4 regions of the Weizmannia agrestimuris genome follow, and region 4 is predicted to be linked to each of the others. Evidence: predicted binding sites of a transcription regulator. Region 4 holds the regulator's gene; each other region holds the start of a gene.
The links. The regulator Rex, encoded in region 4, represses fermentation and respiration genes when NADH is low (regulators of the CRP and FNR family bind a similar motif). The targets are predictions, from matches to a motif close to TTGTGAAATATTTCACAA.
Positions count from the first base shown of each region.

Region 1: the regulator Rex is predicted to act here: its motif matches at 3,815-3,832, upstream of NFR98_RS02475 (helical membrane plugin domain-containing protein).
Region 2: the regulator Rex is predicted to act here: its motif matches at 5,641-5,658, upstream of pflB (formate C-acetyltransferase).
Region 3: the regulator Rex is predicted to act here: its motif matches at 4,257-4,274, upstream of NFR98_RS09225 (phosphoketolase family protein).

Region 1 covers NZ_CALPDC010000002.1:218,023-225,588, forward strand. The annotation lists gene rpiA (ribose-5-phosphate isomerase RpiA) at 1-674, shown strand, start outside; gene NFR98_RS02465 (DHH family phosphoesterase) at 728-1,915, shown strand; gene NFR98_RS02470 (NAD(P)/FAD-dependent oxidoreductase) at 2,065-3,246, opposite strand; gene NFR98_RS02475 (helical membrane plugin domain-containing protein) at 3,281-3,730, opposite strand; gene proB (glutamate 5-kinase) at 4,307-5,401, shown strand; gene NFR98_RS02485 (glutamate-5-semialdehyde dehydrogenase) at 5,402-6,649, shown strand; gene NFR98_RS02490 (permease) at 6,713-7,566, opposite strand, start outside.
Region 2 covers NZ_CALPDC010000060.1:4,978-12,543, forward strand. The annotation lists gene NFR98_RS14550 (DUF2705 family protein) at 1-713, shown strand, start outside; gene NFR98_RS14555 (DUF6241 domain-containing protein) at 832-1,365, shown strand; gene NFR98_RS14560 (NADPH-dependent FMN reductase) at 1,384-1,941, shown strand; gene pflA (pyruvate formate-lyase-activating protein) at 2,317-3,054, opposite strand; gene pflB (formate C-acetyltransferase) at 3,145-5,409, opposite strand; gene NFR98_RS14575 (iron-containing alcohol dehydrogenase) at 5,788-6,948, shown strand; gene NFR98_RS14580 (hypothetical protein) at 7,314-7,565, opposite strand.
Region 3 covers NZ_CALPDC010000020.1:7,772-15,337, forward strand. The annotation lists gene NFR98_RS09215 (saccharopine dehydrogenase family protein) at 1-108, opposite strand, end outside; gene NFR98_RS09220 (STAS domain-containing protein) at 714-1,538, opposite strand; gene NFR98_RS09225 (phosphoketolase family protein) at 1,782-4,160, opposite strand; gene NFR98_RS09230 (GntR family transcriptional regulator) at 4,307-5,032, opposite strand; gene NFR98_RS09235 (diguanylate cyclase domain-containing protein) at 5,059-5,319, shown strand; gene NFR98_RS09240 (alpha-amylase) at 5,358-6,821, opposite strand; gene NFR98_RS09245 (MMPL family transporter) at 7,110-7,566, shown strand, end outside.
Region 4 covers NZ_CALPDC010000031.1:23,599-31,164, reverse strand. The annotation lists gene NFR98_RS11565 (ABC-F family ATP-binding cassette domain-containing protein) at 39-1,958, opposite strand; gene NFR98_RS11560 (redox-sensing transcriptional repressor Rex) at 2,273-2,956, shown strand; gene tatC (twin-arginine translocase subunit TatC) at 3,107-3,871, shown strand; gene NFR98_RS11550 (YdiK family protein) at 3,908-4,102, opposite strand; gene NFR98_RS11545 (CPBP family intramembrane glutamic endopeptidase) at 4,102-4,830, opposite strand; gene groES (co-chaperone GroES) at 5,199-5,483, shown strand; gene groL (chaperonin GroEL) at 5,537-7,162, shown strand.

The DNA of each region.
Region 1 (7,566 bases), on a different contig from region 4:
AGATGGCCGGGGAGAAAGCAGCGGAACTCGTAGAAGATGGAATGATTGTCGGGCTTGGGACCGGCTCAACTGTTTATTACACGATAAAAAAATTAGGGGAACGGGTGCAAAGCGGCCTGCACATCACCGGTGTGCCCACCTCGCGTGCGACAGAAAAACTTGCGCGCGAATGCGGCATTCCGATAGCAGACTTGAACGACACGGCACAAATGGATGTGACCATTGACGGGGCCGATGAAGTGGACCCTTCCTTAAATGGCATTAAAGGCGGCGGCGGGGCGTTGTTGTTTGAAAAGCTGGTGGCAAAGGCATCAAAAAGAAATATCTGGGTGGTGGATTCCCGGAAAATGGTTCAACAACTTGGCGCTTTTCCGCTGCCGGTGGAAGTGGTCCCGTTCGGATACAAGCATTTGATGAAAACGTTTGAGCGGGAAGGATTAAACCCTGTCCTCCGGATGAAAGAAGGCCGGCCGTATGTAACAGACGGCGGCCACTATATCGTGGATATAAAGCTCAAATCGCCTGATATCGGCGCGTTTGGAGCCTGGCTTGATGGTTACACAGGTGTTGTTGAACACGGGCTTTTTCTCGGCATTTGCGATCTTGTTGTCATCGGGGACGGCAGCAAGGTATATACCAAGAACCGGGCGGAGGCAAAGAGCATTATTTTGTGAAAAAACAGCCGTATGGGAGACCATACAGAAAATTGAATTTCGGAGGAAGATTGATGTATCGTTTATTAACCCACAATGACCTGGACGGGCTTGGCTGCGGGATTCTTGCCAGGCTTGCATTCGGCAAAGACATTGAAATCCAGTATAATTCCGTGTCCGGTTTAAATACCCAGGTTGAAGCTTTTTTGAAAAAAGAACATAAAGAAGACATGTTATGGATTACCGATTTATCGGTCAATGAAAAAAATGCGCAGCTTCTTGATGCCTATGCCGCACAGGGCGGAAAAGTGAAACTGATTGACCACCATAAAAGCGCGCTTCACTTAAATGAGCATGAATGGGCTTCTGTCCAGGTGGAGGAAGACGGCAAACAGGCAAGCGCCACTTCTTTGTTTTATCGGTATCTGCAAGCGGAAGGAAAAATCAACCCGACAGGTGCTGTTGACGCGTTTGTCGAACTTGTCCGGCAAATGGATACATGGGAATGGGAACGCAACGGGAATATGCAGGCCAAAAAATTAAATGATCTTTTCTATCTGTATCCGATCGAAGAGTTTGAAGAGATTTTGCTACATAAACTTAGCGGCAGTGAAACGTTTTCATTTGATGATTTGGAAGAAAAGATCCTCGATCTGGAAGAGAAAAAAATCGAAAGATATATAAATGGAAAAAAGCGGGAAGTCTACCAGGCTGTGATTGACGGTTATTATGCAGGCGTTATTCATGCCGAGTCGCATCATTCCGAATTGGGGAATGCCGTTGCAAAAGAATACCCGCATCTCGATTATATCGCCATTTGCATGGTCGGAAAGAAACGGATCAGTTTCAGGACGATTCATGACCATATTGACGTATCGGAAATTGCCAAAAAATACGACGGGGGCGGGCACAAAAAAGCATCGGGGGCCGTGCTGACGGAAGAGGCGTTCCGGCAGTTTGTCGTCGAAACGTTTAAAACAGAACCGCTGAAACGCGATTTTGCCCATAACCAGTCCAATATCAAAGGGCAGGAAGCGGGATGTTTATACCAAAACCGCAGCGGGGAACCGATCTTTATTTATAAAGACCCTCAAAAAGGCTGGGCGATCGAAGCAAGAGGCTTAAAGCAGTCTCCTTCTTTTTCTGCCTTTGAAGAAGCGGAAAAATTTGTAAAGCGCCAGTTCCAAGCATGGCTTACCCACGATGAGGCGTATTTGGAATATATGGACAAAAAGAAAAAAAGAAGCAAAAGTGGTTTGTAAAGCTGCCCGGTGATGCCGGGCTTTTTTTCGTGCAGGTAGAGCCGGTTGCGGCCAAATTTGCACGAAAAAAAGCGCGGCCTGCAACTTAGGTTTGCCGGGGAAAAAGAGGCTTAAAAAAGGCGCATCCGCGTTTGGATGCGCCTTTTTCCTTAATATACAAGTGAGAATAACCCGTTAATATGGGCCAGGTAACGAATATTGCTTGCTTCTTTCATAGCGGAAGCAGGGAAGCCTTTTAATTGCGTTTGGTTTTCCCCGATAAACGCAATGGCATCTTTTCTGCCGAGGCTTGCAAGCGTACCGGAGTTGACCGGCTGGAACGTCTGCATTTTTCCGCCTTTTAAATAAGCATAAAGATTATAGCCGATCAATTCGCCCATTTGCCATGACATTTGTGCTGTTGGCGGATAAGGGCGTGCGCCTTCTGACGGGAAGACAACCGCGCTGTCGCCTGCAACAAACACATCCGGGTGGGAAGTGGATTGCAAAAAGGCGTTTACCGTTGCACGCCCGCGGTTTACTTCAATCCCGGAATTCGCAACGACACGGTTTCCTTGCACGCCGCCCGTCCAGACAAGCGTCTTCGTTTCGATTTTCTGGCCGTCTTTTAATTCCACGACATTGTCTTGGAATTTTGTAACAGGGATGCCTGTGAAAAATTGCACGCCGCGCGCTTCCAGGCTCTTCGTTGCCCGCTCAATCAGATTTGGCGCGAAGTTCGGCAAAATGGAAGGCGCCGCTTCGACACAAATAAGCGAGATTTCGGAAGGGTCGATCGCAAATTTTTTCGACCATACCGGCACCTTGTCCGCCAGCTCACCAACCAGTTCAATCCCGGTCAGGCCGCCACCGCCGACAACAAATGTGGCATCCGCTTTGTTTTTCGTTTTGACATACTGCGCAAGGCAGGACTCGATATGGGCATGAATGCGTTTCGCATCGTCCACTGATTTTAACAGAAAGCTGTTTTCTTCAAGGCCCGGAATGCCGAAGAAAGCTGTTTCGCTGCCGAGTGCGACAACGAGCACATCGTAATTCAGCTTAAAGCCGCTTCCGAGCGATACTTCTTTCGAATCAGGCGAGATTTTTGTGACTTCATCCACCTGAACGTCGACATCTTTACCTTTAAACAGTTTTCTGAGCGGAAGCGACACCCGTTTTTCAGAAACGCCGCCCGCCGCCAGACGGTGCAATTCCGTAATAATTTGATGGTCCGGCACACGGTTTACGACCGTGATCGCTGCATCGTCTTTTGACAAATATTCACGCGCTGATAACGCAGATAACAGGCCGCCATAACCGGCCCCTAAAATGACAATTTTTTTACTCATATGGATCCCCCGTTTTCATTAGTTCTCATTCACCTTACTGCTGTTTGCTGCGTTCTTCCGCGACTGCAAGATAAGACTGCAGGAAACGGAACAGCTTCTGGGCTTGCGGATCTTTCAGCAACCTCAACAGGCCGAACAATCCGATTGTGTCTGTGGACGTCTCGGCACGGTCTTTTGCTTCAATCGCAGTTTGGGCAAGCCCCTTTGCTTTTTCGGCAACGGGATCCAGAAAGCCTAGAAATCCGCCTTTAAAATCATTGACCAGCACTTTATCTGTCATAATGGATTGCGCAAAATCATAGGCTTTGTTTAACATGGTGACCAGTTCGGCCATTTTCGGCAGGCTTTCAACCAACACCGTCAAAGATTGCTGGATTTCCGGATCCAATAATTGATCCAGCAAATCTTTCTGTACGACTGCCGTTTCCGGGGTTACTTCCGGTTTTTCTTCAGGATTGCCTTTTTGAGCTGAAGTTTCTGCCATCTTCTATTTCTCCTTTTCTGATGGAATTCCCACACATATGTAGATGCAAAAAAATATACGGGTTCCCTGATTCCCCCCTCCTAATTGTGAATTTCCTCCCATAATTACGTACCAAGATTCACAAAGAAAGGTGATGAAACCTCATACATGACTAGTATATCAAATTTTCACCGTATAGAAAGTAATTTGCTTTCCATTTTCGGGGGAAATCCGCATGTAAGCTTATTTTCTGTCCCGGCTGCCTGGGTTATGCATAGCAAAATATTTTGCTTGCATTTCTGCGACTGCTGTTGTAAGATAATTAAAAATACTGAACGTGAACGAAGGAATAGTAGGCGGATCACCCTTGCATAAGAGAGCGGCACCCACAGGCTGAAAGGTGCAGCAGCAGGCGGCCTGCCGAACCTGCCTTCCGAGTCCCGGAAAACCGGGCGCAAAGTTTTGCGTTATCAAAAAAGAGCGGGGCGCAAATGTCGCCCAAAAAAGGTGGTACCGCGAAAAGCAAGGCCTTTTCGTCCTTTTTACAGGGACGGAAAGGCCTTTTTGTTTCACCTTTTTTAGAAGGAGAGAAAAGCCATGGAGAAAAACAGAGTCGTCGTAAAAATCGGAAGCAGTTCTTTAACAAATGACGCCGGTGAAATCGATGAACAGAAGTTTGCCGATCATATCGGCGCCCTTGTCGCATTGCACAAAGCCGGGCATGAGGTGGTCGTCGTTTCATCCGGCGCCGTCGCGTGCGGGTTCCGGCTGCTCGGTTACCCGGCGCGGCCCGTCACGTTAAAAGGGAAGCAGGCTGCTGCTGCTATCGGCCAGAGTGTGCTCATCCAGCGTTACAGGGAAGCGCTCGGTACTTACGGCTTAATACCGGCGCAAATTTTGTTGACCCGGAAAGATTTTTCCACAAAAGACCGGTACCATAACGCTTATTCAACGATAACAGAACTTTTGCGCCGCGGCGTCATCCCAGTTATCAATGAGAATGATTCCGTGTCGGTCTCAGAACTGACTTTCGGCGATAATGATATGCTGTCAGCGCTTGTCAGCGGGCTTGTCCACGCCGGATGCCTCATCATTTTAACGGATGTAAATGGGCTGTACAGCACGAATCCAAAATACGACCGTTGTGCGCAGCGCATTGATTTTATCGATCATATTACGCCCGAGATGATGAAAATGGCTGGAGGCGCCGGGTCGAAAGCAGGAACAGGCGGCATGTTGTCAAAGTTAAAAGCCGCAAATACAGCGGTTTCCCTCGGCGTCCGGGTGTTTATTGGAAAAGGAAAAGGGTGCGATAAACTCGTCAGGATACTCGAAGGAAAAGGGGACGGCACGTATATCGGAGCCACCCGCCCAGCTGTAAAGAGCCGGAAACAATGGATCGCGCTGTTTTCGGAAAGTGCCGGAAAAATATACATTGACCGCGGCGCGGAACAGGCTTTGCTGCAAAAAGGGAGCAGCCTGCTTCCGGCAGGCATTCAAAAAATTTCCGGCACATTCCAAAAAGGCGATGTCGTGGACGTCTACGGCGCAAAAGGGCTGCTTGGAAAAGGGGAAGTGCTTTACGGTGCAGAAGAGCTGTTGCGCGTGCTTATGAGGCCTAGCGGGCGGGCAGCAGAAGAAGTCATTCACCGCGATCATTGGGTGCCTTTAAACAGAAAGGGGCTGGGTTAAATGTCTGAAGCCGCAGAAAAAGGAAAAAAAGCGAAGAATATCAGCATGGTACTCGCCAAAAAAACAACGGAAGAAAAAAACAAAGCGCTTTTGGCGATTGCCCGTGTTTTGCTTGAGGACCGGGAAACGATCATTTTCGAAAACAAAAAAGACCTCAGGCGGGGGAGCCGGGCGGGCCTTCCGGAAAATATACTCGACAGGATGATGCTGAACGAGAAGCGGATCCATGATATGTCAGAAGCGGTCCGGCTGCTTGTGAAATTAAGAGATCCGGTCGGGGAAACGGTCGAGGAAATCAAGAAAGAAAACGGATTGCTCATCCTCAAAAAGAAAGTGCCGGTCGGTGTCATCGGCATGATTTACGAAGCGCGCCCGAATGTTACGGTCGATGCTGCCACGCTTGCGATCAAAACGGGCAATGCGGTCATTTTAAGGGGAAGCTCGTCTTCCATCTGCTCAAATCAGGCGCTCGTCTCTTCCATTCACCGCGCATTGGCGGAGACAGGCTTTCCTGAAGATGCCGTCCAGCTCATCGAAGATACAGGCAGGGAGGCGGCAACAGAAATGTTCCACCTTCGTGATTATCTTGATGTCTTAATCCCGAGAGGCGGGAAAAAGCTGATTGATACTGTTGTCCGCGAAGCTTCTGTACCGGTGATTGAAACCGGGGCGGGCAATTGCCATTTATATATTGACGAAACAGCACAGCCGGAAATGGCCGTGCGGATCGCAGTCAATGCAAAAACACAGCGCCCATCCGTCTGCAATGCTATCGAAACGCTTTTAATCCATGCGCATTGGCTCGCCCAGCACGGTGAAAAGCTGCTTAGCGCACTGGCCGAAAAAGGGGTGGAGATTTACGGAGACGAGCCGGTGCGAAAAATTTTTCCGGCTGCAAAAGAGGCGGCGGAAGAGGACTGGTATTGCGAATACCTCGCGCTTAAAATCAGCGTCAAAACGGTGGAAGATACAGATGAAGCGATCCGGCACATCAACCGTTACGGCACAAAACATTCAGAGGCGATTGTAACAGAAGACGGGGCCCGGGCGGAACATTTCATGTTCATGGTGGATGCCGCCTGTGTGTACCATAATGCGTCCACCCGCTTTACAGACGGTTTTGAGTTCGGATACGGGGCGGAAATCGGCATCAGCACCCAGAAACTGCATGCCCGCGGTCCGATGGGGTTGGATGCCTTAACGTCCACAAAATATTGGATTTACGGGAGCGGCCAAGTCAGAGAATGAATGCAAAACGGCGCGGCCAGATAGCCGCGCCGTTTTATTCATATGCTCCGGGCAATCGTTTGGTTAAAAAAACATTCCACATAATCCTGCCACAATCCCGACCACAACACAGGAGGCTGCAACAAACAGAAGGGTTTGTTTTGAAAACGACCGGCCAACCATGATCAAGGAAGGAAGGCTGATGGCCGGAAGCGTCACAAGCAGTGCGCTGGCCGGACCTGTCCCGAGCCCGAAAGCCATCATCGTCTGGACAATCGGAATTTCAGCTGCTGTCGGAATGACAAACAGCATGCCGGCAAGAGCAAGCAGGATCACCGCCGTAATGCTGTTTCCGGCATGCTGGCCGAATGCCGGAAACAACCAGAAACGGGCCGCACTTAACACAACAACCGAAAGCAAATAAGCCGGAACAAGATACAGGATCATATTTCCGGCGGCCTTTCCCCATCTTAAGAAAAAGGACCCGTTGTTTTCTCCGGCATCTGGCTCGAACTGGCGGATGTTCACCGGTTGTTCGTTTTTCACAAGCCGGCCCGCCAGCCAGCTGACCCCGAACGTCATGATAAGCCCTGCGACGATGCGGAGAAGGGTAAATTTCCATGATAATACAAAAGCCATGAAAATCAGCGTTGCCGGATTCAGCATCGGGTTACCAATCCAAAAGGCGAGTGCCGCAGGTGTGGACACTTGTTTTTTGCGCAGCCCGACTGCAATCGGTGCTGCGCAGCATGTGCACATCATGCCGGGAATGGCGCTCGCTCCGGCAATGACCGTACTTCCAAATGACGTTTTGCCGAGCACTTTAAGCAGCCATGCAGAAGGCAGGAGCACTTGCACGAGCGAACCGAGCAAAATGCCGAGCACGGCCGCTTTCCAAACAGCCTGAAAATACGCGATCACATATTGGAAGGTGCCAT
Region 2 (7,566 bases), on a different contig from region 4:
ATCTCAACCACAACATCAATCCGAACGCGCCGGGTGCCCCGACGTTTATGCGGGTATTTATTGAAAATGCGATCGGCATGCTTTTGCCGCTGTTCGTCATGGTGGCGGCAAGCGATATCGTGTCTGCTGAGGCGGGCAGCGGGACAATCAAATTATTGCTGACGCGCCCTGTGAAAAGATGGCGCATCCTGCTTAGCAAGTACATTGCCATGCTGCTGTCCGTTTCGTTTATTTTGCTGTGCACTGCCGTATTCACCTATGGTATTTCCGGACTGGTATTCGGCTACCACGGCTGGAACATGCCCATACTTACCGGTTTTACGATAAAAGGGGACGAGCTCCTTACATCACATGTGCATGCTGTTTCGCAATGGAAATATTTGCTCATGGCGTTTGGCCTTGCCTGGTTTGTCGGCGTCGTTTCAGGCAGCCTCACATTTATGCTTTCTGTCTTGTTGCGCAGCACGGCCGCCGTAATGGGGATTATGCTGTCCTCATTGATTGCCGGCGCCATTTTGACCAATATGGTATCGGCATGGCCAAGCGCAAAATATTTGTTTATGGTGAATTTGCAGCTGACAAATTATCTCAATGGTACAAGCCCGCCTGTTGCAGGCATGACGCTCGGATTTTCGGTTGCTGTGCTGCTTGTGTGGCTTTTTCTCTCGCTCGTGGTTTCTTTTGTTGTGTTTACAAAACGGGATGTTTATTAAGAAAAACGGAATTCCGCCAATTTCCGGTAAAATTTTTTCGCTGCATTAATACAATGATAAAGCAGGATTTTTTACGGGGCAGCACGAATTTCGTATGATAAGCAAAGGGGGAGATGCTGTGTTTCAACGGTTTGTCGTTGGGATGGGGATTGCTGTGTTTATGTTTATTGCAGGTGTCACTTATTTTTACTTTAACAAAGGAGAAGCGATTGCAACGGAGGCAGCACCTTCGAAAAAACCGGCTGCAGAGGAAGAGACGGCTGCAAAAGCGGTTATACAGGAAAGCTTCTGCCAGAAGACGCCTGAGCGCAAACTTTCGGCATACAAAAGCATGAGCGAAGAAGCATTGGTGCAGGAAGTACATAATATGACGCATCAAAAAGTGGCGGCAAATGAAAAATGGGGAGCTTCCGAAATCACAAAAGAAAAGGTGGACGCCCTGTATTCGGCAATTAGCAATCAAACTTTTGCGGATACAGAACTGCAGGATATGCTGCTCGGTATATTAAAACCGTGGAAAAAAGGCGATTTCAGCAATGCGGTGAAGGCCCATAATGAGATTTGGGCCTACCAGAAAGGCAACATCGGAAAAGCGGAGCGGCGGCTGACGCCTTCTGAAGAAGCGGCATATATTAAGGAAAATTTCAAATGACATCAGGAAGTGGAAACGGTGAAAATTTTAGGTATATCCGGCTCGCTTACCGGTGAGAAGACCTCCATTGGTGTATATGAGGTGCTTATGGCAATAAAAGCGGAAGATCCGGAAGCGGAAACTGAACTGCTCGATTTAAAAGATTATGAAGTGGAGTTTGCAAGAGGGTTTCCACTTTCTTATTACAATGATGATACGATTGCGGCCGTTAATAAAATGCTTGAAGCGGATATCCTTGTTTTTGGCTCGCCAATTTACCAGGCGTCCATTACAGGCGCTTTGAAAAATTTGCTCGACCATTTGCACCGCGATGCTTTTCAGTCCAAAGTATGCGGCATTGTGATGAACGGCGGCTCGGACAAACATTTTCTTGTTGCTGAATACCAGCTGAAACCGGTGTTAACCTTTTTAAAGGCCACCTGTGCGGTCCGCAATGTTTTTATCCACAATGATGATTTTAATGAGGACAATGAAATCATCAATACCGATATTCAGGCACGCATCCGAAAGCTTGCGCATGAACTGTTGCAATTGAGAAAAGCTTTCTCCGGAGGCAATCCTGGAAATTTGGGATGATGTACTTTTGCCTAGTGCCGTGGCCGTTGCGCATGGGCGATAGTGGATCATCAGCGAAGCTTAGGTAGACGTGCTCTAGGCGAAGGAAGGCGACCATTTTGCCGTTTATCTTGCCGTATGACGCGGCACCAGCAAAAGGATAAAAAACCGGGGCAATTTTTCAGGGTAGAGAAGCTCTATGGGAAGGAAGGCGAGCACTTTTCCCTGCTTTCTTAACATAGACGTCCATGCCGCCTGAACGCGACACCAGCAAAAGGACGAAAAAACCGGCAATTTTTCAGGGGAGAGGAGCTCTAAGTTTTTCCGCTTTCTTAACATTGTATCGTTCTTTTAGGCGGAATAAAAAAGTGCCGGCGGACAGCCGGCGCTTTTTCTTTACTGCAATTCCCTTTTTAAAATATGTTCCGCATGTGCAACTTGTTCTTTTGTCGGCGGTTCGACACCTTTGAGGGGATAGTCGATGCCGAGCGCCTCGTATTTGTAGACGCCTAACTTATGGTACGGAAGGATTTCGATTTTTTCAACGTTTGGCAGCGAATGGATAAAATCAGATGTTTTTTGCAAATCTTCTTCAGAATCGACTCCGGGAACGAGCACATGGCGGATCCAGACCGGAATATGCTTGTCAGCGAGATACCGGGCGAAATCGAGAATATGCTCATTTGACATGCCGGTCAGCCATTTATGCTTTTCCGGATCAATATGCTTGATGTCCAATAACACAAGATTTGTATATTTCATCAATTCATCCAGTTTTTCCATAAACCGGGGACTGCGCGAGAAACATCCGCCCGCTGTGTCAATGGCAGTATGGACGCCAATTTCTTTGCACGCTTTAAACAATTCGATTAGAAAATCGAGGTGCAAAAGCGGTTCACCGCCGCTCACTGTAATGCCGCCGCCGGAAGCTTCAATAAAAGGCAGGTAATCGCGCACATCGCTCATAATTTCTTCGACGCTCATTTCATTGCCTTCATTGATTTTCCATGTATCTGGGTTGTGGCAAAATTTGCAGCGCAGCGGGCAGCCTTGCGTAAATACGACATAGCGGATGCCGGGCCCGTCGACTGTGCCAAACGATTCAGTGGAATGAATGCGCGTTGTCATGTTCATCTCAATCAAATCCTTCTATATAGATTCCCCATAAGTTAAGTGTTTAATAGGGGGGAGGGGGGCACGCAGGTGCATGCCGCCTAAATCAGTTTACATCATTTCATGGAACGTGCGGTTAATGACTTCAAGTTGTTGTTCCCTTGTCAATTTAATGAAGTTTACCGCATATCCCGATACACGGATCGTCAATTGCGGATATTTTTCCGGATGATCCATCGCATCCAGCAATGTTTCGCGATGCAGGACGTTGACGTTTAAGTGGTGCGCTTTTTTCGCCATATAGCCGTCCAGCATGCCGTCCAGGTTGGAGACCTGTGTTTCTTCTTCGTGTCCGAGCGCTTCCGGGACAATCGAGAAAGTGTTGGAAATGCCGTCAAGCGAATATTTATAAGGCAGTTTCGCAACAGATGTCAACGATGCGACTGCGCCGTGCGAATCGCGGCCGTGCATCGGGTTTGCGCCAGGGGCGAACGGTTCGCCTGCTTTCCGGCCGTCCGGTGTGCTTCCTGTTTTCTTGCCGTATACAACGTTCGATGTAATTGTCAGGATCGAAGAAGTATGGACAGCGTTCCGGTAAGTCGGATATTTTTGCAGTTTTTGCATAAACGACTTGACGAGATTGACGGCAATTTGGTCGACGCGGTCATCGTTGTTGCCGTATTTCGGATAATCGCCTTCGACTTCATAGTCAACGGCAAGGCCATCTTCGTCACGGATGACTTTTACTTTCGCATATTTGATGGCGCTTAGAGAGTCGGCCGCAACAGACAAGCCGGCAACGCCGCAAGCCATCGTGCGCAGTACATTGCGGTCATGCAATGCCATTTCAAGCCGTTCGTAGCTGTATTTGTCATGCATATAATGGATGATGTTTAAAGCATTGATATAAACGCCTGCAAGCCAGTCAAGCATCCGGTCGTATTTTTCCATTACTTCATCGTAATTGAGATATTCCGATGTGATCGGTTGGAACGGAGGTGCGACTTGCATTTTATACCGTTCATCAACGCCGCCGTTAATCGCATACAGCAAAGCTTTTGCCAGGTTGGCACGGGCGCCGAAGAATTGCATTTGTTTGCCGATCCGCATCGCCGATACACAGCAGGCAATGCCATAATCATCGCCGTATTCTTCACGCATTAAGTCATCGTTTTCATATTGGATGGCGCTTGTCTTGATCGACATTTTCGCGCAATATTGTTTCCATTTATCCGGCAGTTTCGTCGACCAGAGCACGGTCAGGTTCGGTTCCGGCGCAGGGCCGAGATTATCAAGCGTGTTCAGGAAGCGGAACGAGTTTTTCGTAACGAGTGTACGGCCGTCCAAAGCCATGCCGCCGATCGATTCTGTTACCCATGTCGGGTCGCCGCTGAACAGTTCATTGTAATCTTCCGTCCTTGCAAATTTGACGAGGCGGAGTTTCATGACAAAGTGGTCGACGAGTTCTTGTGCTTCCCGTTCAGTCAGGACACCGTTTTTCAAATCTCTTTCAATATAAATGTCAAGGAAAGTGGATGTGCGCCCAAGACTCATGGCCGCGCCATTTTGTTCTTTAATGGCAGCCAGATACGCGAAATACAGCCATTGGAAAGCTTCGTGTGCGTTTGAAGCCGGTTCGGAAATATCGAATCCGTAGCTTTGTGCCATTTGTTTCAATTCTTGCAATGCACGAATTTGTTCCGAATGTTCTTCACGTTCACGGATGACTTCTTCTGTCATCAAGCCGCAGCCGATTAAATCGAGATCTTTTTTCTTTTGCTCAATTAAATAATCTACACCGTAAAGGGCAACGCGCCGGTAGTCGCCGATAATGCGGCCGCGGCCGTAAGCATCCGGAAGGCCTGTTACAATGCCGGCATGCCGTGCAGCTTTGATTTCCGGTGTGTAGGCATCGAATACACCTTGGTTATGGGTTTTCCGCCATTCTGTAAAAATATGTTTGATTTCCGGATCAATTTCATAGCCGTAAGATTTTAAGGCACTTTCTGCCATCCGGATTCCGCCAAACGGCATCATCGAACGTTTGAACGGTTTATCGGTTTGGAAACCGACAATTTTTTCAAGTTCTTTGTTTAAATAGCCCGGGCCATGCGATGTAATGGTAGATACAATTTTCGTATCCATATCCAGGACGCCGCCTTTTTCGCGTTCCTGTTTCGACAGTTCCATGACCTGATCCCATAATTTTAAAGTGGCTTCAGTCGGGCCGGCAAGAAAGCTTTCATCGCCTTCGTAAGGGGTTACATTTTTCAGAATAAAGTCCCTTACATCGATTTCTTTTTGCCAGTTTCCTCCTTTGAAGCCTTCCCATTGTTTTTTGGAGAGCGTTGCTTTTGTCAGTAATTGTTCAGTCATTTTAAATGGCCTCCTTTAAGCCTATTAATGAGCTGCCTTCAGAATTGGATGTTTGTTTGTTAAATAGTGAACATTTCTTATTACGCTTTCATTTTAGCATGGTCGATTTTAAAAAGATAGTGATAGCGTTCACATTTTGGGGCCAAAAAAAGCAGTTGTCAAAGAATGTTCAAAACATTTGGCCGTAGATATATAATAGAAAAATGCGATGAAAGCGTGTTATAACACAAATTGATCAGTTTTTCACATGATTATTTTTCTTGGGGAGAGTTTGTGATTTGGTAACATGCTCAATATTTCACAAAATTGGCACAGCCATATGAAAGCGGTTGCGTTATATTTTTCATGTAAGCAGTTACATAAAAGGAGTGGGGAAAGATGTTAACAGGATTACGTACTGATTTTCAAATGCCTTCCGTAAACTTGTTTGGACAGGGGACGGCAGAAGAAATTGGAAACAGGCTGAAAAATCTTGGGTGTCGCAGACCGCTGATTGTAACCGATGAAGGGCTCCACCAACTGGGGTATTCCGAAAAAATTGCAGCCTATATAAAAGAAGCCGGCCTGGAAGTGGCGATCTATCCGAAGGCTGAACCAAATCCGACAGACAAAAATGTGGAAGACGGGTTAAAAACCTATCATGAAGAAAATTGCGATTCAATCGTTTCACTTGGCGGCGGGAGCGCGCATGACTGTGCAAAAGGGATCGGGCTCGTTGCGGCCAATGGGGGCAAAATCCATGATTATGAAGGGCTGGACCGTTCTGAAAAACCAATGGTGCCGCTCGTTGCAATTAATACAACAGCCGGGACTGCCAGCGAAATGACAAAATTTACGATTATTACCGATACGAGTCGAAAAGTGAAAATGGCGATTGTAGATAAACATGTGACACCGGTTTTGTCCATTAATGATCCATTATTAATGGTCGGGATGCCGCCGTCTTTAACTGCGGCAACGGGGCTTGACGCTTTGACCCATGCAGTGGAAGCGTATGTTTCAACTGCGGCCACACCGGTAACAGATGCATGCGCCATTAAAGCGATCCAAATTATTCCGCAATATTTGCCAAAGGCTGTTGCAAACGGCAATGATATGGAAGCGCGTGAACAAATGGTATATGCGCAGTATTTGGCAGGCATGGCGTTTAATAATGCATCTTTGGGCTATGTCCACGCGATTGCGCACCAGTTCGGCGGTTTCTATAACTTGCCGCACGGCGTTTGCAATGCGATTTTGCTCCCGCATGTGTGCCGTTTCAATCTGATTGCGCGGAAAGAAAGATTTGCAGAAATTGCCGTTGCACTGGGTGAGAAGACGGATGGCCTGAGCGTCGACGAAGCGGCGGAAAAAGCCATTACAGCAATAGAAAGGTTGGCAGCACAGCTGAACATTCCGAAAGGCTTTAAAGAACTCGGGGCTAAAGAAGAAGATATCGAAATCCTCGCCCAGCATGCGATGCAGGACGCGTGCGCAGCCACAAACCCGCGCAAACCAACACAAAAAGAAGTGGAAGCGATTATAAAAGCAGCGATGTAAGGAAGAAGACGGAGGGGAATTTGAGTAAACTGGCACCTGCAGGCTGGGCACTTTTTCCAAGTGTCCGGCCTGCAGGTATTTTTTGTCTATACCTTTTTTCAAAAGACAGGCGTCCATGTCGCGACGGAAAAAACAGCTGGCGCAAATTTTCCGGATTGCAACCACCGCCCGCAATGCATACCAGGTTCTGGGCAAGTGGAAGATGAGCCTGTTGGATTGGAGAGGGACGAAAAAAATCCCCTTTAGAAGAACCATACGAGAGATTCAAAGCAAATGGCTCCCTGATGGTTTACCTAGGAGGGGTTACGTAAAATTAGACAAAGCGACAAGCACACAAATCGTACGTTCATCGCCCGTTTTGGAATTTATGATTTGCTCAGCGGTTGTAGCAAAATAACGTAATTTTGGTATTCATTTGAGAAACCTTTATGGATTTCTAATATTTCCTGATTTTTAAGGTTCAATTTAATTTGTCTTTGGTTTTTCTTTTCAAATGAATAAGATTGACGGATAGTACCATCTGATGAGGTGATTTGTACAAATGGTTTTCGGTTATGCGTTTTTTCATGGTCAACAAAAGACAATCTATATTTTCCTTCTTGCAGTTGTTTTCCCACT
Region 3 (7,566 bases), on a different contig from region 4:
CGTGCGGCTTGCGATACAGATTTCTTCAAAGACTTCGCTGTTTTGGACACATTTATGCGCAGCGACCGATGCTACGCCGCCGGCCCCGATAATCAATGCTTTTCCCATTCGTCTGTCTCCTTCAAAAAGAATTTTTGCATAATAAAAAGCAAGTGCAATCCGCATACGTGCGCACAACACTTGCTTGAAATCATCATCCTAAAAAAGCATGCATATCTGCAAAAAACGGATATACGCCTGCCATAAAAGTCCGTGGACAATATGAAAGAAAGCTTTATATTCTTATAGGATCAGAGTCTATATAGCAAATAATTACTTTTACCACTCTTATTGATCGTTTCACAAGTTGATGTGCACAAGCACCGGTTGTAAAGTAACCAACTTATAAAATTTGAGTTTCCCACTCAATCAATAAGGCAACCAAAAGTTGCCGATTCGGCATTTGGCCCGGCACACCGATGCCTTTACTCCACTGGCCAAAATTATCTGCTTGGAAAGACTCCTGATGCTCTATATATGCTTTCCAAATCATGCTCTTCTATCGTATCAGCACGAACTTAAAATAGCAAGAAGAAAATTTTTCATGGCGCCTTGGCTCATCGTTTTTTTACCCTGTTCCTATGAAAATAATCATAAGCGGGCGGTTGGGGAAACAGCAAAAAGGATGCAACGCTCTGTTGCATCCTTTTTGCAGTAGATTGATAGATTTTTCATCATTCCGGCATGAGTTCCAGTTTTGAGTGGATCGTTATGTCATTAAAATCAATGCCCAATTGAATGGCAGTTTGCGCCACTTCCGGACGGATGCCCGAAAGAATGCATTTTACCCCGATTAACCGCAGCGTCTCAATCAGCCGGAAAATTTGCTGGGCGACCATCGTATCGATGACGACCACGCCGGATAAATCAATGTACAGAAGGAGAACGCTTTTTTCTGCGCATTGTTCAAGGGTTTTTTCCAGAATGATTTTCGCACGGTTGGAATCAATTTCCCCGACAAGCGGCAGCAGCGCGGTATTTTTGCCGACCATAATGACAGGGGAACTTAGCTCTTTAATCGTTTCTTGCTGGGACTCCAGCCGCTTTAAGGAATAGTGGTGGTTTTCTTTCATAAACCAGATCATGACATGTTCGAATGTACGGATGATCGCCCTGCGCCAAAAATTCAATTCCTCATATGTATACTCTCCTTCGTGAGCTGCAACAAATGAATCGAACAGGTCGAGATACTGTTCCTGCGTGTGGAAGAACTCGCGCAAAATGAAGTGGTTCGGTGTGGCAAGATGCTCTTCATCTTGTGCAACGCTCATTACCCACTTTTCAAAATGGTGTAAAAAGGTATCTTCATCTTTTAAAAACACTTCACAAAACTGGACGTGGAACTCGTGGTTCTGCTCTTTCAGTCTTGCAACCACTTCGGGGTCGGTGGACGCATAAACCCCCTGCACGCTGTTTTTGTCGAGAGATGCGTACCAGTCTTCCGTCAATTGCCATGTTTTTTCAAGGAAAAAATGATGCAATGCCTGTCTTAGCTCCATTTTATCACCCGCATGATGTAAGATTGAATTGATGGTCATGATCGTTTTCGCCATTTCTTGTCTTTCTATTTTAAAATAAAATTCTATTTATTGAAATAGAAATGTTGGATTTGGAAAAGAAAAAACCCGTTTTCTCTATAGAATGAAAAAACGGTGGGACACGATTCATGATGGTGTCCCGCCGTTTTATATTTCATTGGTTTTTTCAGCGGTTTCGATACGTCCGCCCGGTTTTTCTTGCTGTTATTTTATCGCTTGCCACTGCCAGTTTTCGATTTCCGGCAGATCTGTGCCTTCTTCGCGGATGTACGCATGATGTTTTTGCAGCATGCTGTCCATTTCGCTGATGAGGGCTGCGTGCCGGGCTGTATCAGGCAGGCTTGACACCACTTCTTTTACAAGGTCAAACCGATCCATCTGGTTCATCACGCGCATGTCAAACGGCGTTGTGATATCCCCGTTTTCACGGTAGCCGTGCACATGCAGATTGTGGTTTGCACGGTCAAAAAACAAGTCTTTGATCAGGCCTTCGTAACCGTGGAAGGCAAAAACAACCGGTTTGTCCTTTGTAAAATAGGCGTCGAACGCTTCATCCGAAAGGCCGCGCGGATCCAATGCCGGGCTTCTTAATTTCAAAATATCGAGCACATTGATCATGCGAATCTTCAATTTCGGCAGTTTTTCGTGCAAAATCGAAACAGCAGCGAGGCTTTCAAGCAACGGTTCTGTCCCGCATGCGGCAATGACAATATCCGGATTGCCGCCTTCGTCCGTGCTTGCCCAGTCAATGATTTTCAGTCCGCGGTCTGCCAGCTCTTCCGCTTCTTCAACGGTAAACCATTGCGGGCGTGGGTGTTTGGACGAAACAATCAGATTGATTTTCCCACGGTCGTTCAGGATTTTGTCAAATACAGCGAGCAGCGTATTGGCATCGGCCGGCAAATATTCCCGGATAAATTCCGGTTTTTTATCAGCCAGGTGGCCAAGAATACCCGGATCCTGATGGGTATAGCCGTTATGATCTTGTTGGAATACAGTGGAAGTGGCGACCACATTCAATGACGGGATATCCGCACGCCACTTTTGTTCTGCTGCTTTCCGCAGCCATTTGAAATGCTGGGTGATCATCGAATCGACGACACGCAGGAACGCTTCGTAACTTGCAAAGAAACCGTGGCGGCCGGTTAAAACATAGCCTTCCAAAAATCCTTCCGCCTGGTGCTCAGACAGTTGCGAGTCAATGACACGGCCGTCCGGTGCCAAAAATTCATCATTCGGTTCTTTGATTTTTCCCACCCATTGCCGCTTTGTGGCCTCAAATACTGGCGCCAGGCGGTTCGACATCGTTTCATCCGGGCCGAAAATCCGGAAGTTGCGTTTGGCTTCATTTTTTAAAATCACGTCTTTTAAATATGTCCCTAAAACGGTCATATCCTGCGCCATCTGTTTTCCATGTTCCTTGTTGTCCAGCGCATAATCGCGGAAATCCGGCAGATCAAGGTCTTTGATATGGAAGCCGGCATTGGTGGCAGGATTCATCGCCATTCGTTTGCTGCCTTTCGGGGCGATCTTGGCAATTTCCGGTCTCAGCCGCCCGTTTTCATTGAATAATTCTTCCGGCCTGTAACTTTTCATCCAGTTGATTAAAACATCGAGATGTTCCATATGGTCCTGGTCGACCGGCACCGGAATCTGGTGGGCGCGGAATGAATGTTCAACCGGCTTCTCGTCCCATTCCTTAGGGCCGGTCCACCCTTTTGGCGCACGGAAAACAAGCATTGGCCAAGCGGGGCGGGTGGTGTCACCGGTTTTCCGGGCATGTGACTGGATGGCTTGGATCTGTTCGATCATTTGGTCCATTACATACGCCATATCGCGGTGCATTTCTTCCGGGTCTTCTCCTTCAACGAAATACGGCCGCCAGCCGATCCCTTCAAAATAAAGCGCCAGTTGTTCATCAGACATACGGGAGAGCATGGTCGGATTGCTGATTTTAAAACCGTTTAAAAGCAAAATTGGCAGAACGGCGCCGTCCGTTACCGGGTTGATGAACCGGTTGGACAACCAGGAAGTGGCAAGCGGCCCGGTTTCCGCTTCCCCGTCGCCGACGACAACAGCGGCCATTAAATCGGGCTGGTCCAAAATGGCGCCGGTGCCGTGTGAAAGGGAATAGCCCAGTTCGCCGCCTTCATGGATCGATCCCGGCGTTTCCGGTGCCGCGTGGGAAGCAATGCCGCCCGGGAATGAAAACTGTTTAAACAGTCTCTTCATCCCTTCTATGTCCTGTGTTACATTCGGATAAATTTCAGTATAACTGCCGTCAAGATAAGAATTGGATACCATCACCTGGCCGCCGTGCCCCGGCCCTTCAATATAAAACATATTTAAATCGTATTTGTTGATCACTCGGTTCAGATGGGCGTAAATAAAGTTCTGCCCTGAAATCGTCCCCCAGTGCCCGATCGGTTTTGCTTTCAGATCAGAAGGCTTTACGGGTTCTTTTAATAACGGATTGTCTTTTAAATAAAGCTGGCCAACCGAAATATAGTTGGCTGCACGCCAGTATACATCTAAATTTTTCAGATAAGCAGGGGAGGAATAAGCGACTTGCGAAGCTGCCATTTCCATTTCAACCGCTTCCTTTCATTTATCATCTACGTTCATCATACCGCTTACACCTAAAAAATCAATCTTTTTACAAATTAATACGGTCCAAATTCGTGAAATTATGAACATATCATGTCTAAAAAAGCTGAAATGCATTCAGCCTACTCTGACACCGATACAAATGTATTGAACTTTAAATATTGATAGTGGAGCCGCATATGGGAAAACTCAAACGGCGTGCCGTTGTCGAGAAAAAAGATGCCTTCCATAATACCGACCGGTTCATGTTCTTTTAAACGCAAAAGTTCACGGTCCTTCGCGTTGGACGGTTCTGCAAAAATAGATAAAAAAGATTTCGTTACGGCCATATTGTGGACATCTTCCAGATAGTTGAAAATGGAGCCTTCAATGATTTCGGGCGTTAAATTTTGGACGATTTTTATCGGAATATAACCGGTCTCGATCATAAACGGATCCTCATCAAACAAGCGGAGCCGGCGTATTTTATAAACAAAATCATGGGGGTTCAAAAACAAATTCCGCTGCAATTCTTCTGTCGGCGGAATGACCTCAAAACAGAGCACTTTTGTGGCCGGCTTTTGGCCATACATGTGAAAATTGTCGGTGACACCGAGGTTTGTGCCTTCGTAATTAAAAATGGACGCGTTTTTTATATACAAAGGATTGATGAATGTTCCGGAACCGCGTTTTTTAAAAATAATGCCGTCGTTGGCCATTTTCGAGAGCGCCCGCTTAATGGAACTGCGGCTGACCTGATAGGCTTCACTCAGGCTTCGTTCATCCGGCAGTTTCATATCGGGGAACTGTCCGGCAAAAATTTTTTGTTTCAAATCATCGATAATTTGCTTGTATACGAATTGTGCCATGGCGTATCCCTTCTAAAGGTTTCTGTATGAACAGTTTACCACAGATTCTTTTTGGTTCAATGAATCACAACAGGCGCCAAGTTTTGACCGCGTTGCAAAACCGGATGGTGGAAGCGTTCAGCCGCCCGTTCCAAATCGGCCCCCACTCAATAGAAGCAACAGGCAGCATCGGGATCAGTTTGTATCCGGACCATTGCAGCGATGAAGAAACCTTGATTGCAAAAGCGGATGAAACGATGTACGAAATTAAAAAACGCGGCAAAAACAGCTATAAGCTGAAAGAATGAAATAAGCACCGTTCCGGAAGATGGAACAGTGCCCCTCCTTAGTTTTCATCCGTTTCCTGTACCCAGACAGAAACGCTGCCGCCGTTAACCGGAAATCCTGCATAGCCGTCTTCGCCAATTGTAACTTTTTCCTGCCGGTTGCCGGTAGCGTCCACCCAAACCTCGCCAGCGCGCTCTTTTCCGACAAGCATTCTTTTTTCGCCGTTCTCGCCGTTTGAGATAACGACGGCACAGCCGGAATGCGGGATCTCCGGAACGCCGCGGCGCACCCAGCCGATTGTGTTCGGATGGTCGAAATAATCATCTTGCTCGCCATACGCTTTTTCCCGCCGGACAGATAAAAGCGGGGAAAGGGCGTCTTTTTTTCCGGGAATCGGATTGTCGCCGCCGATGCCGTACATATCCCCGTAAAAGACGCACGGATAACCGTCTTTCCGCAGCAGAATCAAGGCATAGGCGCTCTGCTTAAACCAGTCGTCCACCCATGATTCCAGCGATTCGTTCGGCTGTGAATCATGGTTATCGACAAACGTAACAGCATTCAGCGGGTGCGTTTGAACGAGTGTATCATGAAAAATCGTCGTGAGGTCAAACGCGCGCCCTTTTTTAGATGCTTCATGCAATTTATAATGGAGTGCAACATCGAACAAATCGATTTTAAACTGTACATGGTCGAGGTATTTTTGGCACGCTTCCAGCTGCGGATTCCAGAACTCGCCGACAAAATAAAAATGGTCTCCGCGGTGTTCCATTAAGGCAGCGGCAAAGTCGCGGATAAAGTCATGGTTGATATGCTTAATGGCATCGAGCCGGTAGCCGTCGCAACCGGTCGTATCGGCCAGCCATTTTCCCCATTCGATCATTTCTTTTTTTACATCCGGATGGTTGTAATCAATGTCCGCGTACATCAAATAATCGAAGTTTCCAAATTCGTTGTCGACATGCTCACTCCAATGCTTATTTTCCCCGACAATACGGAAAATGCCGTTCCGCCCTGTCCGGTTGTCGTAATCGACGCCACTGAAATGGGTATGATTCCACGTAAAATCAGAATACTTGCCTTTCCGGTTTGTAAAATTGAACTTTGTCCAGCCTTCTATTTCAAACGGTTCGGAAATTTCTTTGTTGCGGTCCATCGGGTCGACCTCCACCACTTGGAAAGATTCGGTTTCATCCGCGCCCGCTTTATGGTTCATGACGACATCGATATAGACCTGGATATCGTGCTCGTGGCAGGCGTTGATCGCTTCATGTAATTGCTGTTTTGTCCCGTACTTTGTCCTGACGGTGCCTTTCTGGTCAAACTCCCCGAGGTCGTAATGGTCGTACACCCCGTAACCATTGTCCATGTCTGACTGTCCTTTTGTCACCGGCGGAAGCCAGACGGCATCAATCCCGCTTTTCTTTAATTCAGGCGCCATTTCTTTCAGCCGGTTCCAATGGCTGCCGTCTGCTGGCGTATTCCATTCAAAAAACTGCATGATTGTATGATTCCGTTCCAAGAAAACTGCCCCTTCCAAAAGAAGTAATAGTTGATGCGTTTAGTATAAGTGAACATGAAAAAATTTTCAATCAATTATGATTTTAAGCATGACAAAAGGCGAAGAGAACAAAGGTACTATTCCCGCTTTCGTTTCGCGAAAACATCTTTTTACAAGCAGGTTTTCCTTTTGTTTTTCCAAAAATGGTTTAAATCCAGCCCCCGGCTCTCCTTTGCGCCCCGATTTGGTTGTTTGGCCGGTTTATCTATAATAATATAGTGATAAGTCTGTAAAAAAGGTGGGGAACCAATGAAAAATTTACTGGTAAAGTTCACGGGAGCATGTGCAGGAAGGAGAGGGAGATGGGTAACGCTTGCCGCATGGATCCTGGTCGTGTCCGTTTTGTCTGCTGTTTTTCCGAATGTGAATAAAGTCACGGATAACAGCGCAGCAAATCTGCCGGATTCAGCCATGTCCGTCCGGGCTGAAAAGGTGGCTGAAAAACAGTTCCCGAATGCGGGCACGCCGCTTCTTATCGCCTGGTACCGTGAAGGCGGACTCACGCAGCAGGATTACGGAACGATTGCTAAATTGTACGGGGATTTAAAGAAAAACCCGCTTCCCGCACAAAGTTTTATCCCACCGTACGAAAAAATGCCGCCGCAGGCACTAGGCGGGCAGGCTTCAAAAGACGGCACTACGATGGTTACGCCGGTATTTATGGAAAAAAGTGCAGGAACGGATGAACTCGCTGATAACTTGAAAG
Region 4 (7,566 bases):
AAAAACCTGTGCAGAAAATTTCCACACAGGTCCAAACATTACTCCGCCAGTTCTGCCCATTCTTCCATCAGCGCGTCCAGCTCCAATTTCCGTTGCTCCAGTTCTTCTGTCAGCTCGCGGATTTTAATATGGTCCTGAAAGATTTCCGGGTCGGCCATTTTTTCTTCCCGGTCATGAATTTCTGTTTCCAACGTTTCAATTCTTGTTTCAATTTCTTCAATCCTCCGCTTTTTTTGCCGCTCGCGTTTTTTTGCTTCTTTATCCTGCCGGTAGTTGTTTTTCGCCGGCTGTTCCGCTTTAACCTTTTCTTGTTTCGTGTTTTCCAGGCGTGCAATTTCCAGCATTTCTTCTTTTTTTTGCACATAATAATCATAGTCGCCGAGAAATTCACGGGTTCCCTCCGGCGAGAGCTCCACCACTTTTGTGGCAATCCGGTTAATGAAATAGCGGTCGTGGGAAATGAACAAAATCGTTCCCGGGTAATCGATGAGCGCATTTTCCAGTACTTCTTTACTGTCCAAATCAAGGTGGTTTGTCGGTTCATCTAAAATTAGAAAGTTCGCCTTTTCCAGCATCAATTTGGCGAGGGCAAGCCGGGCTTTTTCGCCGCCGCTTAAGGATGAGACGGTTTTTAAAACGTCATCGCCGGAAAAAAGAAAATTCCCGAGTGCCGTGCGGATTTCTTTTTCTGTTTTCAGCGGGTATGTATCCCATAATTCCCGGAGGACCGTTTTATTGGAAGATAAGTCGGCCAGTTCTTGATCGTAATAGCCGGTCATAACGTTGGAGCCATATTCGATCGTGCCGGATATCAGCGGGATTCTCCGGATAATCGATTTCAAAAGCGTTGACTTGCCGATGCCGTTCGGGCCGACAAGGGCAACACTGTCTTGTTTTTTGACTGAAAGATGGATGTTTTTGGCAACCGGCTCCCCGTCGTAGCCGATGGCAGCATCCCGGACATGAAGGACTTCGTTCCCGCTTTGTTTGGCAATTTCAAACGAAAACCGGGCAGATTTTTCATCGCCAAGCGGCTTGTCCATCAATTCCATTTTTTCCAGTTGTTTCCTCCTACTTTGCGCCCGCTTTGTCGTGGTGGCACGGGCAATGTTTTTTTGGATGAATGCCTGCAATTTCGCAACTTCTTCCTGCTGCTTTTCATATTGTTTGACCTCTCGCTCGTACTGGGCGGCCTTTTGTTCCAGATACCGGCTGTAGTTGCCGTGGTATTTTTTAATGGAATGCCTTGAAATTTCATAGACCTGGTTGACGACTTTATCCAGAAAATAACGGTCATGGGACACGATCAGAATGGCGCCTTCATAGCCTTGTAAATATTGCTCCAGCCAGGTGAGCGTTTCGATATCGAGATGGTTTGTCGGCTCATCCAAAATGAGGATGTCCGGCTTTGTGAGCAGCAATTTCGCCAATGCAAGGCGTGTTTTTTGCCCGCCGCTTAATGTCCGGATCGGGGTGTTGTAGTCGTACTGGTCAAAACGGAAGCCATGCAGAACGGACCGGATATCCGCTTCGATCTGATATCCGCCTTCATCTTTAAAACGTGTCTGCAAAGTATCATAAGCATGCAGCACTTTTTCATACTCCGCCGGGCGGTTATAAATCTTAGGGTCGGCCATTTTTTGTTCGTATTCGCGAAGCTGTTTTTCCATATCCAGCAAATTTTTAAAAACCGACATCATTTCGTCCCAAATGGACAGATCCGATTCGAGTCCGGTATTTTGGGCGAGATAACCGATTTCGACACCATTCGGCATAATGATGGAACCTTCATCATAAGAAAGCTGGCCGGCGATGATTTTCAGGAGGGTCGATTTGCCGGCCCCGTTTCTCCCGACCAAGGCAATCCGGTCTTTTGTTTGAATTTCTAATTTTATATCCGATAAAATAAGTTCAGCGCCATAATATTTTGTGACTTGTTGAACTTGCAGCAACATCATCTTTATGTTCACCTCTATACCATTGTAAGTGTACAGGAAGGCGAACTGCAACTCAACCGGCGTGATCGGAATTTGTCAAAAAACTTTTCACATAAATTCGTAAAAACCCATGAAAAAAATGCTTACTTGTGATATATTTAACATAGTTGGAGAGAGAAAAAGACGCATGCAGGCATTTTTTTAAAACATATTTTTTCTTTGCTCAGATAGGAGTAATATTATAATGAAGAATGGCAGCGCTGCCATTCTGGAATGGACGCACGATTGGAACCAACAGCACAAAAAACTTAAGCTTTCAACTTGGGGGATTTCACATGAAGGATGAATCAGTAAAAATACCGCAAGCCACTGCAAAACGGCTTCCATTATATTACCGGTACCTGAGAAATTTATATACACTTGGCAAGCAAAGGGTATCCTCGGCGGAACTGAGTGAAGCGGTGAAAGTCGACTCCGCTACGATACGCAGGGATTTTTCCTACTTCGGGGCACTTGGAAAAAAAGGTTATGGTTATAATGTAAAATATTTATTGTCTTTTTTCGGCAAGACGCTGAACCAGGATGAGATCACAGATGTAGCGCTGGTTGGCGTTGGGAACCTCGGTACAGCCCTTTTGAATTACAATTTTTCGAAGAATAACAGCGCACGGATTGTGATGGCATTTGACAATGACCCCGGGAAGGTGGGGAGCCATGTTGGCAATGTGCCTGTTTACAGCATGGACGAATTAAGAGAACGGCTTTGCGCGGAAGATGTGACGGTTGTGATTTTGACGGTCCCCGCTTCCAGTGCCCAGGCAGTGACAGACGAGCTTGCCAGTACAAATGTAAAAGGCGTTTTAAACTTTACACCTGCCCGGCTGAACGTGCCGCCGGATATCCGCGTCCATCATATTGACCTGGCCGTGGAACTACAGGCACTGATCTATTTTTTAAAACATTATTCAAATGATGAAGAAAATTTGAAAGAAACAAAAGAGCCGGTTGCGAAGCCATAGCCAAAAAGCTTTTTTTCCGTTATCATAGTGGGTACAGGGGGTGGCCCGATTGAAAACGGAATGCAGGCGCAAATGGCAATGGCCGGATTTGGCTGTGGCGTGCAAAGGGAAAAGGGCGGATTCAACGCCGGCACTTAAAGGGGAACGGCGATGAATACGAAAAAAATGCCGGTTACCGGACACATCCAGGAATTGAGAAAGCGGTTAATTACCGTTCTCATTTTCTTTCTGTTTGCCCTGGTTGTTGGCTTTTTTACCGCAAAACCTGTTATACGTTATTTGCAGCATGCCAAAAATGCCGGCATGTTCACGATGAATGCCTTCAGGGTAACCGATCCTATTAAGGTTTTTATGGAAGTTTCGGTTGTGATCGCATGCCTATTGACCCTGCCGGTGATTTTGTACCAGCTTTGGGCGTTTATAAGCCCGGGGCTGTATGAGAAAGAAAAGAAACTGACATTAAGTTACATTCCTGTTTCCATCTTGCTTTTTATAGCCGGCGTTTCTTTTTCCTATTTCGTGCTTTGTCCGCTGATGGTGAAGTTTATGATGGGCTTGTCAAATGAAATGGGCATTCGTGCGGTGATCGGGATCCGGGAGTATATTCAGTTTCTGCTAGAGATCACGCTTCCGTTTGGCTTTGTGTTCCAAATGCCGGTCGTGGTCCTGTTTCTGACCCGGCTTGGCATCATTACGCCGAGACTGTTGAAAAAGGTAAGAAAATATGCGTATCTTGCTTTGATTGCAGCTGCCGGCATCATCACCCCGCCGGACGTGTTTTCGCAGCTGATTACCTTTGTTCCACTCGTTTTGCTGTATGAAGCAAGCACACTGATTTCGAAAATGGCGTACCGCAATGCCAAAAAAGCGGCAAAAGAAATGCCAATGGATGAACAGACGATTGCTTCTGAATAAGAAAGCCGTTTTCCGGACGGAGCCGGAAAACGGCTTTTATTTTTTCACTGAGTTTTTCAGCTTGAAATGGAGAAAGATCAGCCTGATGCCGGAACCCAGATCCAATGTTGCAATCAACAGCAGTAAATAAGAAAAAAAGCCCCAGCCGCCCACTTGTACCTGCTGAATGGCAAAATAAGTGAACAAAGCCCCGAGCAGGCAGTTTACAATCCCTGAAAAAAGTGGTCTCATTATAGAAGTCCTCCAATTGAGCTGTAAATTTCATGTACGGATGTCTGCAGAACGGACGGGTGCAAAAGCAGCCTCACGACCACAATCGTGTTCATGGAAACATGCGCAAACATGGAAACGGTGATCCGGTTTGTTTTCTCGTATAAATAAGCGAGCGTCAGCCCTAAAAGGGAATATAAAAACAAGTGGCTCGGTTCGGTATGCGCGAGTCCGAAAATAACCGAGCTGACAATACCGGATAAAAGGAATGAAAAGCGCCTGCGCAGCGTGCCGAAAATGATTTTCCGAAAAACGATTTCCTCGAGAATCGGCCCTGCGATCGAGCTGATGAGGATGACGAGCGGAAATCTTTCAATCAGCGCCATGATTTGCTGCGTATTGTTGGAGGCAGCCGGGGCACCGAATAATGATTCAATGATCGCGGCTGCAGTCTGGGCAAAGAAACAAAGAAAGACGCCGCCTATTGCCCATATGGCGGATGGCGCGGCCGGAAGCGGTTCAGTCCGGTCTGTTTCTTTCTTTGCGGCTTTTCTTAAAAAGTACAGGACGATGATCAGCCCGATGATAAAGCTGATGACGGTCCAAAGCGGGGGCGTCAATGTCCGCATGCTGTCTGCCGGTTCGTGGAAAACGTTCACCCCGGCATAGTAGAGCAACGGATACCCGACGGCGCCGGACAGCAGCATAAGGATGTACGTCACGAGAATATACACATACTCTTTTTTCACGCGTTCTTTTCCTTTCTTGCCAGTTCAAAGTTTAAAGGATCGCAAATTCGTCCAATATGTTCATTGTACTATTGAACCGGGCGGGGTTCAAATGCCGTGCGCAGAGCCAGCCTTTTCAGTTGCATATCCGGATGGTGATCAAGCATACTTATAAAAGGGCAAGCGGCTGAAATGGAGGCGCGCAACCGGCATCCTTTGACGGGGCTCTTTAAAGGATGCAGGGCCCGAAAAAAATAAAAAAAGTTGGATGAGAGACTTGCAAAAAAGCAAGGAATTATTTATTATAATAAATGTGTTAGCACTCAACTTATGCGAGTGCTAATAATGGACAAAATTTTACATAATACGAATTAAGGAGGTTGTTTCACGTGTTAAAACCACTGGGTGATCGCGTTGTCATTGAATTAGTTGAATCGGAAGAAAAAACAGCAAGCGGTATTGTCCTGCCTGACACGGCAAAAGAAAAGCCACAGGAAGGCAAAGTTGTGGCTGTCGGTTCCGGGCGTACCCTTGATAACGGTGAACGTGTTGCCATCGATGTAGCAGTAGGCGACCGCATCATCTTCTCGAAATATGCCGGCACTGAAGTGAAATATGACGGAAAAGAATACTTAATCCTTCGTGAAAGCGATATTCTGGCGGTTGTGGAATAAGCCTGGCTTGTTGAAACATAGAAATAACGATATGACATGAGGAGGTTTTATAAATGGCAAAAGAAATTAAATTCGGCGAAGAAGCCCGCCGCGGTATGCTTCGTGGTGTGGATAAACTGGCAGATGCTGTAAAAGTGACATTGGGCCCGAAAGGACGTAACGTCGTTCTGGAAAAGAAATTCGGTTCTCCGCTGATCACAAATGACGGTGTCACGATCGCAAAAGAAATTGAACTCGAAGACGCGTTTGAAAACATGGGTGCCAAACTTGTCTCCGAAGTGGCCAGCAAAACGAACGATGTAGCTGGTGACGGTACAACCACTGCAACTGTTCTGGCACAGGCAATGATCCGTGAAGGCCTGAAAAACGTAACAGCAGGTGCAAACCCGGTTGGCATCCGCAAAGGGATTGAAAAAGCAGTTGCGGCTGCTGTCGAAGAATTAAAAGCCATTTCGAAACCAATCGAAGGCAAAGCTTCCATCGCCCAAGTTGCTGCAATTTCCTCTGCTGACGAAGAAGTCGGCGAATTGATCGCTGAAGCAATGGAACGCGTGGGCAACGATGGCGTTATTACCATTGAAGAATCAAAAGGCTTCTCAACGGAATTGGACGTTGTGGAAGGAATGCAGTTCGACCGTGGCTATGCATCGCCTTACATGGTAACGGATTCCGACAAAATGGAAGCTGTTCTGGATAACCCTTACATCTTAATTACAGACAAGAAGATTTCCAATATCCAGGAAATCCTGCCTGTTCTGGAACAAGTTGTCCAACAAGGCAAACCGTTGTTGCTGATTGCGGAAGATGTTGAAGGGGAAGCTCTTGCAACACTCGTTGTCAACAAACTGCGCGGCACATTCAATGCCGTTGCGGTAAAAGCGCCTGGCTTCGGTGACCGCCGCAAAGCGATGCTCGAAGATATTGCAACCCTGACAGGCGGCGAAGTGATCACAGAAGAACTCGGCCTTGATTTGAAATCTGCAACCATTGACCAACTCGGCCGTGCCGGAAAAGTGGTTGTTACAAAAGAAACAACGACAATCGTTGAAGGGGCAGGCGACTCTGCTGCAATTTCCGCACGTGTAAACCAAATCCGCATGCAATTGGAAGAAACGACTTCCGAATTTGACCGTGAAAAATTACAAGAACGCCTTGCAAAACTGGCCGGCGGCGTAGCGGTCATCAAAGTCGGTGCTGCGACAGAAACCGAATTAAAAGAACGCAAACTGCGCATTGAAGATGCTTTGAACTCTACGCGCGCTGCTGTTGAAGAAGGCATTGTAGCTGGTGGTGGCACGGCGCTGATCAATGTCATCAAGAAAGTTGCTTCCATTCAAGCAGAAGGCGATGTTCAAACAGGCATCAATATCGTTGCACGCGCTTTAGAAGAACCTGTACGCCAAATCGCGGAAAATGCCGGCCTTGAAGGTTCAGTCATTGTCGAACGCCTGAAAAAAGAAGATGTCGGCATTGGTTACAATGCCGCCAATGGAGAATGGGTCAACATGATTGAAGCGGGTATCGTGGACCCGACGAAAGTAACCCGTTCCGCACTTCAAAATGCTGCATCTGTTGCTGCAATGCTGCTTACAACAGAAGCAGTTGTTGCCGACAAACCTGAACCGCCGGCACCTGCAGGCGGCGGCGCCCCTGACATGGGCATGGGCGGCATGATGTAATAAGCGCCTGAAAATGCTGGGATAACGGCTTTTACAGACGTTCAAAACTGTACCATTCCATGTTTCGGTTCATGTTTTAGATCGTTACATTTTTAATGAGGCTCCCGGGAAGTGACCGGGAGCCTCTTTTTTCTGTTTCTCATACACGCTTTGTGTATGCTTACAAATGAACAGGGGTGTTGAAATGGCAAAAGCCGAAAAGAAGGGAAGCGGCATGAGTCCTGTACGGGGTGATTGCGAAATGAAGGGAAGCGTATAAACCGTAAGTAAGATGGTTGCAAAATAGAGGGAAGTGTTTGAGAAAAGTGATTGCGGAATGAAGGCTATGCCCATAAGCCGCTAATGATGGCGGGTGAGGCAAGCGGCAAACGTAAGCGTGGTGGGCGCGAAATGAAGGGCCTGAA